Regions from separate parts of the Paenibacillus sp. EKM211P genome, predicted to be linked through region 3. Evidence: riboswitches for the same ligand, from Rfam matches in the RefSeq annotation. Region 3 holds a riboswitch; each other region holds the start of a gene.
The links. Region 3 has a riboswitch for cobalamin ahead of G9G57_RS08215 (ABC transporter substrate-binding protein). Riboswitches for the same ligand answer to the same signal wherever they lie in the genome.

Region 1: another riboswitch for cobalamin. It lies ahead of cobJ (precorrin-3B C(17)-methyltransferase); the one in region 3 lies ahead of G9G57_RS08215 (ABC transporter substrate-binding protein).
Region 2: another riboswitch for cobalamin. It lies ahead of G9G57_RS00875 (ABC transporter substrate-binding protein); the one in region 3 lies ahead of G9G57_RS08215 (ABC transporter substrate-binding protein).

What each region holds. Positions count from the first base shown of each region.
Region 1 is NZ_JAAMNS010000001.1:418,184-423,202, forward strand. It holds gene G9G57_RS01925 (GerAB/ArcD/ProY family transporter) at 1-978, shown strand, start outside; gene G9G57_RS01930 (uroporphyrinogen-III synthase) at 1,080-1,937, shown strand; gene G9G57_RS01935 (LOG family protein) at 2,138-2,692, shown strand; cobalamin riboswitch at 2,750-2,935, shown strand; gene cobJ (precorrin-3B C(17)-methyltransferase) at 3,244-5,019, shown strand, end outside.
Region 2 is NZ_JAAMNS010000001.1:178,925-183,943, forward strand. It holds gene G9G57_RS00870 (nucleobase:cation symporter-2 family protein) at 1-1,205, shown strand, start outside; gene G9G57_RS26140 (hypothetical protein) at 1,645-1,776, shown strand; cobalamin riboswitch at 2,159-2,363, shown strand; gene G9G57_RS00875 (ABC transporter substrate-binding protein) at 2,580-4,163, shown strand; gene nikB (nickel ABC transporter permease) at 4,179-5,019, shown strand, end outside.
Region 3 is NZ_JAAMNS010000003.1:452,227-457,245, forward strand. It holds gene G9G57_RS08210 (histidine phosphatase family protein) at 1-565, shown strand, start outside; cobalamin riboswitch at 661-876, shown strand; gene G9G57_RS08215 (ABC transporter substrate-binding protein) at 1,084-2,091, shown strand; gene G9G57_RS08220 (FecCD family ABC transporter permease) at 2,088-3,134, shown strand; gene G9G57_RS08225 (ABC transporter ATP-binding protein) at 3,131-3,967, shown strand; gene cobT (nicotinate-nucleotide--dimethylbenzimidazole phosphoribosyltransferase) at 4,008-5,019, shown strand, end outside.

The sequences.
Region 1 (5,019 bases), on a different contig from region 3:
GATCAGGATCTGATGGAGGCGATGGTAAGCTCTCACCCTGTGCTGGGACGTATGCTGCTTGCAGTCTATTTCATTTTATTCCTGATCATTTTTGCGCGGGATTTGAGGATTATTACCGATCTGGTGGAGGTGGTTCTTTTGCCGCTGACTCCGATTGTGATCGTATCTCTTATTGTGCTGTTGACTCTGGCATTTATGGTTAAAGGGGGGATAAGTACCCTCGTCAATATGACCGAGATTTTTGTACCGTTGTTGATTGTGACGTTGTTGACTATGCCGCTTTTTTTTGGACGTAATATGGATTTTTCGATGCTGAGACCCTATTTACATCCGGAAGTAGATGGAGTTATTAAAGGCAGTTGGCGGATGCTAGGTTATATGGCCGATATCATGATGGTTCCCTTTGTGATTTCTGGGAAGAGCTATAATGGACGTAGTGCGTGGTTGGGACATTTACTCGGAACCGCTATTCTGATCATGCTGGTGTTGCTGTCGGAGTTGGTGATTGGAGTTCCTATCTTGTCACGACTGTTTTATCCATCGTATGAACTGGTGCGTCAGTTGCAACTAACGGACTTCCTGGATCGGTTCGACTTGTTCGTGGCAGCACTGACCGTACCAGCCTTTCTTACGAAGATTGGAATTGATCTGTACGTTACCAGTTTGGCGGTAAAGCGCATGTTTGCCCATGTCTGGGGGAGTCTGATGGTTTGGCCCTTAGGTTTGTTAGGTTATGTCTGTTCGTTTATGCTGTTCTCCAACATCGTACAAATTTATGATTTCAGCCGGGAATGGACTGCGGTGATGGTCATCTTTTTTGTATTCATGCCCTTCTTGCTGTGGATGTTGCTCCGACCCAAATTTAAAGGGAGAGGTGATGATGATTCATCATCTGGCAGGGAGAGGGATAGAAGTGATCAGAAAGAAGGTCAGCAGGAAAGCCAGCAGGAAAGCGAAACAGGACACGCCCACTTATAAGATTACTGTATTTATCGAAAAAGTAATTCTTATTTGTCTTTTGCCTCTCTGATTGTATACTTGGTAGAAAGAAATACGACATCTACAAGGGAGGCAACAGCATGGCACAACGCATGGCAGGTAAGAGAGTCGCTCTTGCCGGTCCCCGTAAAGCAGAAGAAATGGCGTTGCTAGTTTTGAAGATGGGGGGCGAGCCAGTAGAACGCCCGGCCCAGGGGACTGTTTTTCTGGATGATATCGAGCTGCGCAACGCTGTTGTATCGTGGGTGAAGAACCCTCCGGACTGGTACATCTTCACGACAGGTATGGGACTGGATGCTCTGTTCGATATGGCAGAGGATATGGGCGTGGCCGAGCAGATTATAGAGTTGCTGCAATCCTCCAACATTGCAGCACGGGGCTACAAGACGGTCAATGGACTCAAAAAGCGTGGCTTTACGCCAGCAGTACGGGACGAGGACGGAAGTTTGATCGGATTGACACGGGCTTTTGCCCCATATGATCTGAAGGGGAAGGAAGTACTGTTGCAACTGCATGGAGACCCGGCCCCCCGGTTGGTAGAGTGGCTGGATGAGCAAGGCGCAGTGACCCGCCAAGTACTTCCTTATAAGCATATCCCACCTGAAGAAGCAAAATTGCAGGCGCTACTAGATGATGTTATAAACCGTACGATTGATGGCGTTACGTTCACGAGTGGTCCGCAAATTCGATTTTTGGCCCAATATGCCAGAGAGCAAAATCGACTGGAGGATTTACTGGAAGCTTTTCGTGAAGATGTCATTGCTGTATCGGTAGGCAAGGTGACTGCACAATCCATTTTGGAAGAAGGGATTGAACGAGTCGTATTTCCAACTGAAGAGCGCATGGGTGCGATGATGGTGGAGTTGGGCAAATATTTCGAACATAGCGATTCGGTGCATGGCTGTGGTCTGAAGAGCGTGAACGGTCATTTGAAATGAGCTAGAACTGATAAATGCAGTAAGCTAAAAATGAACTTATATTTACTAATACAGAGTAAAATAGAGATAAGGGCCTACGAGGTCTTTATCTTTTTTTGTTGGACATGCATCGACAAAGTTTTTTGTTATAGCGAAAATATTTATCTAATATAATGAATAAGTTTCGATGCATGATATTGAGGACAGGAGCTGAGACGTTTATGAATTCTATTTGTGTATTTGCAGGGTCCAGACCTGGACATTCATCGGTATATGTTGAGGCGGCAGGCAAGCTGGGTGAAGCTATGGCTCGCCAGCATATCCGTTTAATTTATGGAGGCTCCAGCAGAGGGCTGATGGGTAAGGTGGCGGATGGACTGTTGGCGGGTGACGGTCAGGTCACCGGCATTATGCCCACCCTGTTATTCGATGCAGAGATCATTCATCGGGGAGTTACCGAGTTTATTGAGGTAGCAAGCATGCATGAACGTAAAGCGGCGATGAGCGAGATGGCCGATGCGTTTATAGCCCTTCCGGGAGGCTTGGGAACCTTTGAGGAGCTGTTCGAGGTATTGTGCTGGGCGCAAATCGGTATACATCGCAAGCCCATTGGGCTGCTGAATGTGAATGGATATTTTGACCCGTTGGTAGAAATGGTACGTCATAGCGTGCAGGAAGGGTTTACCGGAGCTGATCATCCAGCGCTACTGAGTATATCTGCGGACCCGGATGAACTGCTGCATATGTTGAAAAATAAAGCAGATAACTTGAAATAAAGCTTTTTTCATGCTTGCACAACTGATTGAGGCAAGGTTATGATAAGACCCATAATCAAATAGCGGACAGACAAGGTGCCTTTGCGGTTGAGCAAAGGGTAACAGGGAATCGGGTGCAAGTCCCGAGCGGTCCCGCCACTGTAAGGAAGAGGGTTCTTTTAAATGGTCACTCGTACAAAACGGGGAAGACGAGAGAATCCGTTGATGCCAAGCCAGGAGACCTACCTTGATCTGTATGCACCGTTAACCTTCGCGGAGAGGATGGGTGTACGAAATCAGGAAATCAGGCACACGTTGCTTTTTCCATGTTGGTTACAGGTTTGCGTGGATATGAACGTGCAGCAGCGTTTGAAGCGTAAACAAAACAGATGGAAAACAACGGCAGATAGGAGGAAGACAAGAACTGTCTTCTTACGCTGTTTCGTCTGGTGAGAGAGATACGTACATAGGAACCCCATCCGGGCAGGATGGGGTTTTTTGAGTTAAAGGATGCCACAAATTATTGAAATAGATAGTATAGCTGCCCTGAAAAGGATGATAGGAGGAGCACGATGAGCCCATTAGGAAAATTGCTGGTGATTGGATTTGGACCAGGAGATATGGAACATATCACAAAACGGGCGTTGGATGCGCTGGCCGAAAGTGAGGTCATTATCGGCTACAATACCTACGTTGATTTGATCCGTCCGTTGTTGAACGGACAGGAGATTGTACGCACAGGGATGACAGAAGAAGTGAGCCGTGCGCAGGAGGCGGTTCGCCAAGCAGAGATGGGTAAGAAGGTAGCCGTCATTTCCAGTGGAGATGCTGGGGTCTATGGCATGGCAGGGCTGGTGTACGAAGTGCTGATGCAAAAAGGCTGGCGTCGCGAGGACGGGGTTGAGGTAGAAGTTGTGCCGGGGATCTCGGCTATTCAATCCTGTGCTTCGTTGTTGGGAGCGCCGGTTATGCATGATGCTTGCACAATCAGTCTGAGTGATCATCTGACCCCGTGGGAAACGATCGTGAAGCGTGTAGAAGCTGCGGCTTCGGCTGATTTTGTGATTGCCTTGTACAATCCGCGCAGTGGTCGGCGTACCCGCCAGATTGTGGAGACGCAGTCCATTTTGCTCCGTTACCGTGATCCGCAAACTCCAGTTGGACTGGTGAAGAGTGCTTATCGTGAACGTCAGCAGGTTATTGTAACGACGCTGGAAGATATGCTGAACCATGATATCGGGATGCTGACGACCGTAATCATCGGCAATTCCTCGACGACAGTGTATGACGGCTTAATCGTGACTCCGCGCGGCTATCAGCGTAAATACACGCTGGACGCGACCGAGCAAGTGCTCAAACCGCATCAGCGGCTTCGCACGGAAGCGGAGCCGTGGTCGCTGGGCGCGCAAGAGGATCGCGCGCTGGATACACCGCAGGGAGGCGGAGCTCTGACTGCGTCTCCCGAGCCTTCCGCGAGCAGCGCTGCGGTTGCCACGCAGGCACGCCCGCAAGCGATGGCTACCGTGCAGGCTGCGCCCGCGAAGCCAACCGGAGCGGCTCCAGCATCGCTGGCAGCAGAGGCACTAAGCCGCCTAGCTGTCGGCGGCAAGCTGCCGGGCGAAGCCAATGCTCGCTGGAGCGGGCAAGCGCCTACCGCCCAGAGCGCCGTCGGAACGGCAACGGTGGCTACGACTGGGAAGGCGTCAGGCGGCTTTGGCAAGCCTGCACTGTTTGAGGTGGGGGTTTCCCCTGGCGTGGGAAACAAGAAGTTCACTGCTCGGCAGATGGCACTGCTTGCCGAGGTAGCGGGTGATGATGGCGAGCTGGAATACACGCCAGATCATCAGATCGTGCTGCGCGTGCCGTGCGCAGACCCCGAGGAACTGGTCGGACGGCTTCGGGATGAACGATTCATTGTCATGCCGATCGGCGATGTGTTTAAGGTGAAGGCCTGCGACTTCTGCAATATGGAGAAAGATGATGCGGTGCCTGTGGCTGAGCATCTACAGGTTGTGCTTGGCGGATTACAGGCACCCAAGGAAACGAGTATTGCTTTGAATGGATGCGGCATGGCTTGCTATGGAGCGGTGCTGGAGGATATCGGCGTCGTCTATCGCAAGGGAGGATACGATCTGTTTCTCGGCGGCAAAAAATTTGGCCGTAATGCTCATGCCGCTCAGCCCGTAGCGGAAGGGATTCCGGGTGATCAGATTACAGATATCGTGGAGAACATTATTGCTGAATATAAGGAAAAGGGGCATCCGAACGAGCGTTTTCATAAATTCTTCAAACGTGTAGGCATCGTTGCGGGTTTCCGACATGAAGATGCACCAGCAACAGTAGAAGTG
Region 2 (5,019 bases), on a different contig from region 3:
TGACGCCAGCCCAGATGGCTTATCTAGTGGCTGCTGATCTATTCACTTGCGGGATTGCTACATTATTACAGATTATGGGCACACGTTTTTTCGGAAGTAGACTGCCTGTCATTTTGGGCTGTACGTTTACGGCAGTAGGACCCATTATCGCAATTGCTTCGACATCAAATCTGGCGACAGCGTACGGTGCCATCATTTTGTCCGGTATATTTGTGGTGCTTGCGGCACCGTTGTATGGCAAACTGTTACGCTTTTTCCCAACAGTGGTTACCGGCTCGGTCGTTACGATTATCGGTCTATCCCTTATTCCGGTGGCGATGAACAATGTAGCGGGTGGTCAGGGCAGCGCGGATTTTGGACAGCCGCGTAATTTGCTGCTGGCGCTGGTTACACTACTGGTTATTCTGCTTGTCAATCGAGTAGCCAAGGGCTTTTTACGCTCGATTTCCGTTCTTATTGGTCTGTTCGCAGGTACTGTAGTCGCCTATGCGATGGGAATGGTGCATTTTGCTCCCGTAGCGGATGCTTCGTGGGTGAGTATTGCGCAGCCGTTTTATTTTGGTAAGCCGGAGTTTAGCATTATGGCAGTATGTACGATGATTATCGTCAATATTGTGAGCATGGTCGAGTCTACAGGGGTTTATCTAGCAGTAGGTAAAGCGATTGATCAGAAAGTGGAGCAAAAGCAAATCGTCAATGGACTTCGTTCGGAAGGACTTGCAATTATGTTGGGCGGTATTTTTAATGCGTTCCCTTACACGGCCTTCTCCCAAAATGTGGGTTTAATCTCGCTGACTCGCGTCAAATCCCGTAACGTTATTTTTGCTGCTGGCGGCATCATGGTCGTCCTCGGTTTGCTGCCTAAGCTGGCTGCCTTGACGACAGTAATTCCTAACGCTGTGCTGGGCGGGGCGATGATCGTCATGTTTGGCTCGGTTGCTGCATCAGGCATGTCTATTTTGTCAGAAGTGGATCTGCGGAAAGAAAGCAATCTGCTGATTGCAGCATGCAGTATTGCCGTGGGCCTAGGCTCAGCTGTTCTGCCGCAAATGTTCGACCAACTGCCGAGCTTTGCCAAAATGCTGCTGCAAAATGGCATCGTATCTGGCTCGATTACGGCAATTGTCTTGAACATTGTTTTGGCAAGAAAACAGGGTGAATCGGTCAAAGGCGTTAATGTCTCAGAAGTTCCACAGAAGGTTTGATGAATAGGAAATAAACAAAAACAGCCGGAGAAAGGGCGTTGCCTCTTTTCCGGCTGTTTGGCATGGGGTTATCCAGTACTAGTTATTTATTAAGCAGCATGAAATTATTGATAAAACCCTCTTTCTGTATGAAGATCGGGGTTTGGATTTTCGAAGTGAAGTCATAATAGTACACGCCGCGTCCTTCCTCCTGATTTTTCGGGAGGCGCTGCCTAAATAATAGACCCCTTTGCTGTCTGGGGACATATAGATAAAGCTGCGGGACGAAATGGGGAGCTTAGTTTGGTGCGTTTTCCAGTTGCACTTTTAGGTTGGTTTATCTACTAGAGGAATTTGCTAGAGTGGTAGGAAGAGGCATGGTATAATCTACCTTAAGGACTTTGGATAGTGGTGGATGTTTTCGGATCACGGCGCAGCTTCCCGAAAGGGGGTGAAGCCGATGGTCAACCTTGTGTCGTGCTATGATGTGCTGCGTTGGATGGTTACGTTACTAAGCCTGGTGTTTAGTATTCGTAAGCTTTATCGCTGGCTGCGTCGGAAATTTCGGAACAAGCGAAAACCCACCGCGTAATTAGGTTGGCCCCTAACAGTGGGTTTCGTTCGCATTAACATTCAGTTATGCAGCGCGCCGTGGTGGTGATCCACAGCCTTTCAAGTCCTAAGAGTCTTTGCCGTTGGAGCGGCGAAGGCTCTTTTTAGTATACGGATACGGTGGTTATCTCTATACCTAATTTTAACACGTGAATTGTGTGCACGCAACGTTAAGACATACCTTCAATTGCGCGCAAGCAATGAATAGCCTTGGTCTTGATTCACACTATATCATTCAAATTTAAATTATTACGCAACATTTGTTGACAAGCCAGTAGCAACAAAATAAGATAATCCTAAATCGTAATAAAAAGGAATAAAGGAAGAAAACAGGTGTGAGCCGGACAACTCTATATACGAAGTTTCGTAGAGACGATGTAGATAGTTGTTGAGCGTGTTCACTTAAAAGGGAAGTTCGGTAGATTCCGACACGGACCCGCCACTGTATACAGGCATCAGCAGGGTACTGCTGGAGCTTTCAGAACAAGCCACTGGAACTGTGAGGAACCGGGAAGGCCTGAAAGATACGCTTGGAGTCAGGAGACCTGCCTGTTTTGACATCACTGTCAGACCCACGGGATGCTGGGGAGGTGGTTAGGCGTGCTGCATACGGAATGTCTGAAACCGATCTGATCCCTTCTATGTTTTTGGAGCTGGCTTTGAGGTGAGTTTTGACATTTTATAATGAAAGCATTTCTGACTGCTGATCAAGTGGTTGGGAATGCTTTTTCGCGTTTTGCGTTAGGTTTATACGATTTTACAAGATAGAGGGGAAAATGTGGGATGATAGGCAATCGTAATAGGCGTTCATGGTTCATATGTACAGGATTGCTGCTGCTGATGGCAGTTATGACTCTTTCCGGATGTGGCGTAGCCACGAAGACGGAGGATAGCTCGGGCAAGGGTGAGAACACGTCTGCACAACAGACTCAAGCAGATAAAAAGCTGGTGATGGCGTATACGTGGAAACCGTCAGGCGTCGATCCGCATGGAGACAATAGCTGGGATGTGATGCGTTCCGGTGCCGGTGAGACACTCATTCGTTTGAATGAAAAGCTGGAGCCTGTGGCTTGGCTAGCCAAGGAGTGGAAACATGACAGCCCTAACGTGTGGTCGTTCAGCTTGCAGGATAAGGTCACGTTTCATAATGGAAAGAGCATGGATGCAGCAAGTGTAAAAGCATCTTTGCTGCGCTCAATCGAGAAAAGCCATCTGGCGAAGGATTTACTGGATGTGAAGTCCATTGATGTAACTGGTCCGCTGACGCTGAAAATTACGACAAACCAGCCGAATGCAGCGCTGGTATCCAATTTGGCTGATCCGTCAACGATTGTACTGGATGTGGCATCCATGAAAGATGAGCAAAGCTACCCTGCAATGACAGGTGCTTTTAAAATCAAAGCCTTCAACAAGGATCAATCCTTGGTCGTCGAGCGTTATGACGGATACTGGGGCGAAAAGGCGCGATTGGCCGAAGCGACGATGAAATTCATTACGGACGGTAATTCGCGCCTGATGGCGTTACAATCTGGTGAGGTGGATGTAGCGACGGATATTCCGGTAGATAACGCAGAGGTATTAAAAAAGAACGACAAGCTACAAGTGCTGTCGGCTCCATCCTTGCGCACCCATATGATTGTGTACAACATGGAATCACCTGTGTTCAAGGATGCAACCAACCGTAAGGTGGTGGACAGTCTGATTCCGCGCGCATCCATTGTGAGCGCCGTCATGAGAGGCTTCGGTACGGAAGCAAGCAGCCCGTTTCCGAGCATTCTTCCCTTCGGTAAGATTGAGCGCAAAGCATTGGACGGAACGGCGGAGCAGTTGTTGACGAAGGATGGCTGGCAGAAGGATGCCCAAGGTACGTGGACCAAGCAGGGCAAGCCATTCGAGGTTACGCTGCTGACCTTCCCACAGCGTCCGGAGCTATCCGTCATGGCTGAGGTGATTCAGAGCCAATTGCTGAATGAGGGAATTCAGGTCAAGATTCGCAAGGTGGAAAATATCGACGAGGCATTGACCAAAAATGATTGGGATTTTGCTATGTACAGCATGCTCACGGCCCATACAGGGGAGCCGCAGTATTTTATGGACATGTTCTACTCCTCTACAAGTGAAGCGAATGTAAGCCGTTATGCTTCCAAACCGCTGGAGAATATTCTTCACAGCCTGAAGTTGGCGAAGGATACCGCACAGCGTAATGCGGTAACACTGCAAGCGCTGGATATCATCAATACAGATTTGCCGCAGTCGTTCATTGTGCACCCTGACAATGTGTTTGGTGTGAAAAAAGGAGTAAAGGGCTTTACACCGCATCCGATCGAGTATTACTACATTACAGCGCAATCCGATATTGCGGAATAACGAGCAACGTATCCTATGATTCGTTTTATATTGGAACGTGTGGCGCAGCTGCCCATCATTGTATTCGTTGTATCTACGCTGACTTTTGTACTGATGAGGCTGGCCCCTGGTGACCCTGCTCTCATTTTGCTCACCGCGCATAATGTTCCTGCTTCTGGGGAGGCGCTAACCGCGCTGCGAAACGAACTGGGCTTGAATGAGCCGCTTCATATTCAATATGTGAACTGGCTGAGGGATGTGTTCACAGGACATTGGGGAACCTCGTATGTGTCCAAGGAGTCAGTGCTAAACGAACTATGGAGCAGACTGCCCGCCACGGTGGAGCTAGCTTTGGCGGGCTTTGCCGTCATGACGGTGCTTACGCTTGGGATGGGACTGGCTGCCTCGCTAAAAGTCAGCGGTCCACTAGATCGTCTGGGCAGGCTGTTCGCTTTGCTGGGATCGTCAATCCCTTCTTTTTGGCTTGGGTTTCTGCTGATCTATCTATTTTCCGTTCGCTTGGGCTGGCTCCCATCCATGGGAAGGGAGGACTGGACACATTTAGTACTCCCAGCGCTGACGCTTGGTGCAGGATTGGGAACGGTGCAAGCCCGTGTATTGCGTGCTCAGATGCTGGAGCTGAGTGACCGGAATTTTGTGAAGGCAGCGAGGGCTCGCGGTTTTTCACGTATGCATATTCTCTTTTTTGAGATATTTAAACATGCCGTTCTGCCTATGATTACGCTGCTAGGTACGAATCTATCATTTATGCTGGCAGGTAACGTCATCGTAGAAACCATTTTTTCATGGCCAGGGTTAGGAAAGTATTTTATAGATGCAATTACGCAGCGGGATTACCCGGTGATTCAGGGGTATG
Region 3 (5,019 bases):
GTCTGGAGCAGAGCAGGAATTAAAGCCTTTACGGGAAAAATTGCAGGGCCAGTCCTTTGCTCAAATCTATTGCAGTGACTTGATGCGATGTCGCCAGACCTTGCAGATCATTTTGCCGGGGTCAGCATTGACGACTGAACGTTTCCTATCTGCTATGCCTCCCATGATGGAACCACGTCTGCGAGAACTTCACTTTGGCGAGTGGGATGGAAAAACGTATGACATGCTTAAGGATGTGGCGTTGTATCGTGCTTGGATTGATGAGCCACAACGAATCACCCCGCCTGGAGGAGAGTCTTGGGTCCATTTTGTGAATCGTCTGCGTGAATTCCTCGACTCTCTGTTTGCGTGGCGCATTGCTTTGGAGGTTCAGCCAATAGAGTTGAATGCTGCACCGCCCTCTGTTTTGGTTGTCACGCATGGTGGTGTAATTCGCCAATTGGTTTGTATGCTGATACCAGGTCATGATTTTTGGAGTCTGAATCCAAAACCGGGAGAAGCGATTAGGCTTCAGTTAAGGCTGGCAGGACTGCACAATTGTATAGCAAAATTGCTTTTTCACTAGGGTAGTTGTGGCGAATCAAGCAGCTGTTTGGGTTGTAAGCTAACTCTTTTTAACCTATAATCATCAAGTAAAAGAACGGCTTGACTACACTACATCAAATATCCAGCAGACGAGGTCGGCGCCGTGTGAGGGAACTTGCTTTTCTTCATTGCGCTGTTAAAAGGGAAGTCGGTGTGAGTCCGACGCGGTCCCGCCACTGTAAATGGAAACATGCTCATTAGCCCTGTTACATGTGCCGCCAAGCATGTGAAAGAATATCAGGGCATGCCTCTTCCATAAGTCAGGATACCTGCCCGTCCGCCTGTCACCATAATCCTTCGAGGAAAGGATGACGTGTTCGCAGTGACTGTCCATGCGGAAGGAAGCTGCCCGCCTGCGCACAATCTGTGCTAACGTGACCCCTGTGTCCTGAAATGAGGATGCGGGGGTTTTTGATAGGAAAAGAAGGCTGGAATGAGGAAATACGGATGATGTTCAAGTAACGCTCTTAACGATTTTTGTATGAAGGGGTGCAAATCATGGCAGTAAAGAAAATAAAGGTATGGACAACAGGTCTATTGGCGCTGATATTGGCAGTTGTGCTGAGTGCATGTGGCGCGGATGGAAAAAATGCAGAAAATAAAGAGGGCCAAGCTTCTTCACAGCAGCCGGGACAGACCGTAACCGCACAAGAGCCTCCGGGCAAAACGGTTTACCCGCTAACGGTTAAGGATGCAACAGGACAGGAATTTACATTTAAAAAGGCACCGGACAAGATCGTTTCCGTCTCCCCGGCAGAAACCGAGGCGTTGTTCGCTATCGGATTGGATAAGGAAATTGTTGGTGTATCCGACTACTCTGATTACCCGGAGGCAGCTACGAAAAAGCCTAAAGTGGGCGGTATTATGAAACCGAACGAAGAGGCGATCATTGCTGCGAACCCGGAAGTTGTTTTTGCAGGAATTTCACTTAGTGAACAGGCTACGACTAAGCTGCGTGACATGGGAATTATGATTTTTAAAACGGAACCGAAGACCGTTGAAGATGTCATAGCTAACATCGAATTGTATGGGAAAATCACCGATCATCAGAAAGAAGCGAGAGCGGTGACCGACAAGATGAGAGCAGATGTAGCGGAAGTGAAAGAAGGAGTTAAAAATATCGGCAAAGGGCAGAAGCTGCGGGTATACGTCGAGTTTTCACCAGGCTGGACAGTGGGTAAAGGCGAGTTTATGGACGAACTGATTACATTGGCAGGCGGCGAAAACGTGGGTGCCACGCAGAAGGGCTGGTACCAAATCAGTGAGGAAAATATTATAGCTGCCAACCCTGACGTGATTTTGTACAGCAAAAGTGTGAAGGATGACAAAACAGGCCAGACCCTCAGCGATATCATAAAAGCTCGCAGTGGATGGGATCAAATATCGGCTGTTCGTAACAATCGTGTATTTGCCGTGGATGATAATTTGATTAGCCGTCCAGGTCCACGCGTAACAGAAGGACTCAAGGAAGTAGCCAAGGGCGTGTACCCTGAAATTTTCAAATGAACCGTAGACTGATCGGTTTTGGGGGGACTGGTCTTGTCTTGCTGCTGCTGACGCTGCTGCTCTGTCTTGGCATCGGCTCGGTCAGTCTTCCGGTCAGCCAGATCACAGGTATTTTGATCAACCACCTACCGTGGTTAGATGATACGTTTACACCGGATTGGAATACATCTGCAGAGCAGATTATTTTGAAGGTCAGACTGCCAAGAGTGTTACTGGGAATGTTGGTCGGAGCAGCGCTGGCGCTGGCGGGAGCTGGATTTCAGGGTGTGTTGCGTAATCCCTTGGCTGATCCCTATACCCTTGGGGTATCCTCGGGAGCTTCGGTAGGAGCGGCAGTGCTGATTTATTGGGGGCTTCAATTTTCATTTGTGGGTATATGGACCCTTCCGCTAGTCGCATTTATAACCGGCATGCTGACGCTGTGGATGGTGTTGACGTTGGCGCGTGAAGGTGGGAAAATTCCGACCCAAAGCCTCATTTTATCAGGTGTGGTGATGCAATTTTTTGGGGGAGCCATTGTTTCTTTTCTGGCAGCCATGTCGAAGGAAACAGTCAATGAAATATTGTACTGGACGTTGGGAAGTCTTAGTCTGCGAGGTTGGTCATATACGGGAATTCTTTTACCTTACGTGATCGTTGGGCTGGTGTTTCTATGGAACCGGGCACGGGTGCTGAATATTCTGGCTTTGGGTGAACGTCAAGCGGCTCATATGGGGGTTCATGTAGATGCGACGAAGCTATCTGTCCTGATCATATCTACCTTGCTGACAGCTGCCGCTGTCTCAGTATGCGGAGTCATTGGCTTTGTCGGACTCGTTGTACCACATATCATTCGTCTGGTGACAGGTCCCGATTACCGGATGATTGTTCCGTTATCTGCACTGGGTGGAGCTATTTTTATGGCTTGGGCAGATACGGCGGCTCGCACGTTGTTGGCCCCAACGGAAATTCCTCTGGGCGTTATGACGGCCTTTGTTGGGGCGCCGTTCTTCGCGTATCTCCTGTACCGGAACAAGAAGCTGCGCAGGGGGGATCTGTTGTGACCGAACAAAGTGAAACACAGAAGGTGGATGATCGGGCGCTAGAGGTAGCAGGTCTTACCCGTGCTTATGGAGAGTTCCATGTGTTGAAGAATATTAGCTGGAACGTAGACGAAGGAGCTTGGTGGGGGATCATTGGTCCGAATGGGAGTGGTAAATCGACGTTGCTGCATCTGCTTTCTGGCGTAGATCAGCCGACTTCTGGAAGTGTTCATATCTATGGCAAAAAGGTCGGTAGCTACAGCAGAAAAGAGCTTTCCCGACTTGTAGCCGTACTCCAGCAGGAGGGCATTCCTCCAGTGAGATACACCGTCAGGGAAGTTATAGAAATGGGGCGGTTTCCTCATCAGGACTGGCTAGGCAGGGAAAAGGGAGTTGATGTGGAGGCGATTACGGATCGGGTCCTAGAGCGATTGAGTCTAACTTCACTGGCCGACAGAACATTGGACCGCTTGAGTGGAGGGCAGCGACAGCGTGTAGCTTTGGCAAAGGTGATGGTGCAGGAACCACAGATATTGCTGCTGGACGAACCTACGACCTATCTGGATTTGCGCTATCAGCTTGAATTTATGGAGTTGTTGGCAGAATGGCGCCAAGAAACGGGCGTGACGATCATTGCTGTCCTGCATGATCTTAATTTGGCGGCACAATTTTGCGATAATTTGCTTGTACTTAAGGATGGAATGGTTGAAGGATTGGGTAGTTCATCGGATTTGCTAACAGAGGACCGGATTCGGCGTGTATATGGTGTGGAGCCTGTGATGCTTCCGCATCCCGATAGCGGTGTGCCGCAGCTCTTGCTGCGCAGAAGCGCTGCGTCTACAGCAGATCAATAGGAGATTGGGAACATACTAAAAAGAGCAGGGAGTGGAAGGTATGAACGACAAGCTGCGTCAGCTGATCGATAGCATAGCCCAGCCGGATGGAGTGGCGGCTTCGGCAGCGTCAGCACATTTGGACCAATTAACAAAGCCACCTGGAAGTCTTGGAAAGCTGGAGAGCTTGGCCATCCAGCTAGCAGGAATTACTGGCGTGGACAAGCCTGAATTTGATCGTAAAACGGTGATGGTCATGGCTGCGGATCATGGGGTGTGTGAAGAGGGAGTTAGCGCCTTTCCAGCTGAGGTTACGCAGCAAATGCTGTATAACATGCTGTCAGGCGGCGCAGCAATTAATGTGCTGGCACGTCATGCAGGCGCTGATGTCCAGGTAATAGATGTTGGCGTGAATGCGGACGTTGCTCACCCAGATTTAGTGAATCGTAAGGTGCGTATGGGCACTTCGAATATGGCTAAAGGGCCAGCCATGCTGCGTACGGAAGCGGAACAAGCGGTTTTGGCCGGAGCTGAAGCCGTAGCAGAAGCGGTTAAAGGTGGCACACGGCTATTTGTTACCGGAGAGCTAGGGATCGGGAATACGACAGCCAGCGCTGCGGTTGTATGTGCGCTCACCGGACTTGATCCGGAAGTGATCGTGGGCCGGGGAACGGGGGTAGATGTGGCGGGACTTACCCGTAAAATAGCCGTTGTCTGCCGCGCATTGGATGTGAATCAGCCGGATGCCAATGACGCGCTGGACGTGCTGACCAAGGTCGGCGGTCTGGAGATTGCCGCTCTGGCAGGCGTCATCCTCGGCGCAGCCGCGCATCGCTGTCCAGTGGTGCTGGACGGCTTTATTTCCGGCGCGGCAGCCCTTGCTGCACGCGCGCTTGCGCCTGCGAGCGCGGCGTACATGCTTGCTTCGCACGCCTCGGACGAGCGTGGACACGCGGCAGTGCTCCGCCAGCTTAAGCTGGAGCCCATGCTTCATTTGGACATGCGGCTCGGTGAGGGCACGGGCGGTGCGCTGAGCTTGCACCTGATTGATGCGGCGTGCCGCATTATGCGCG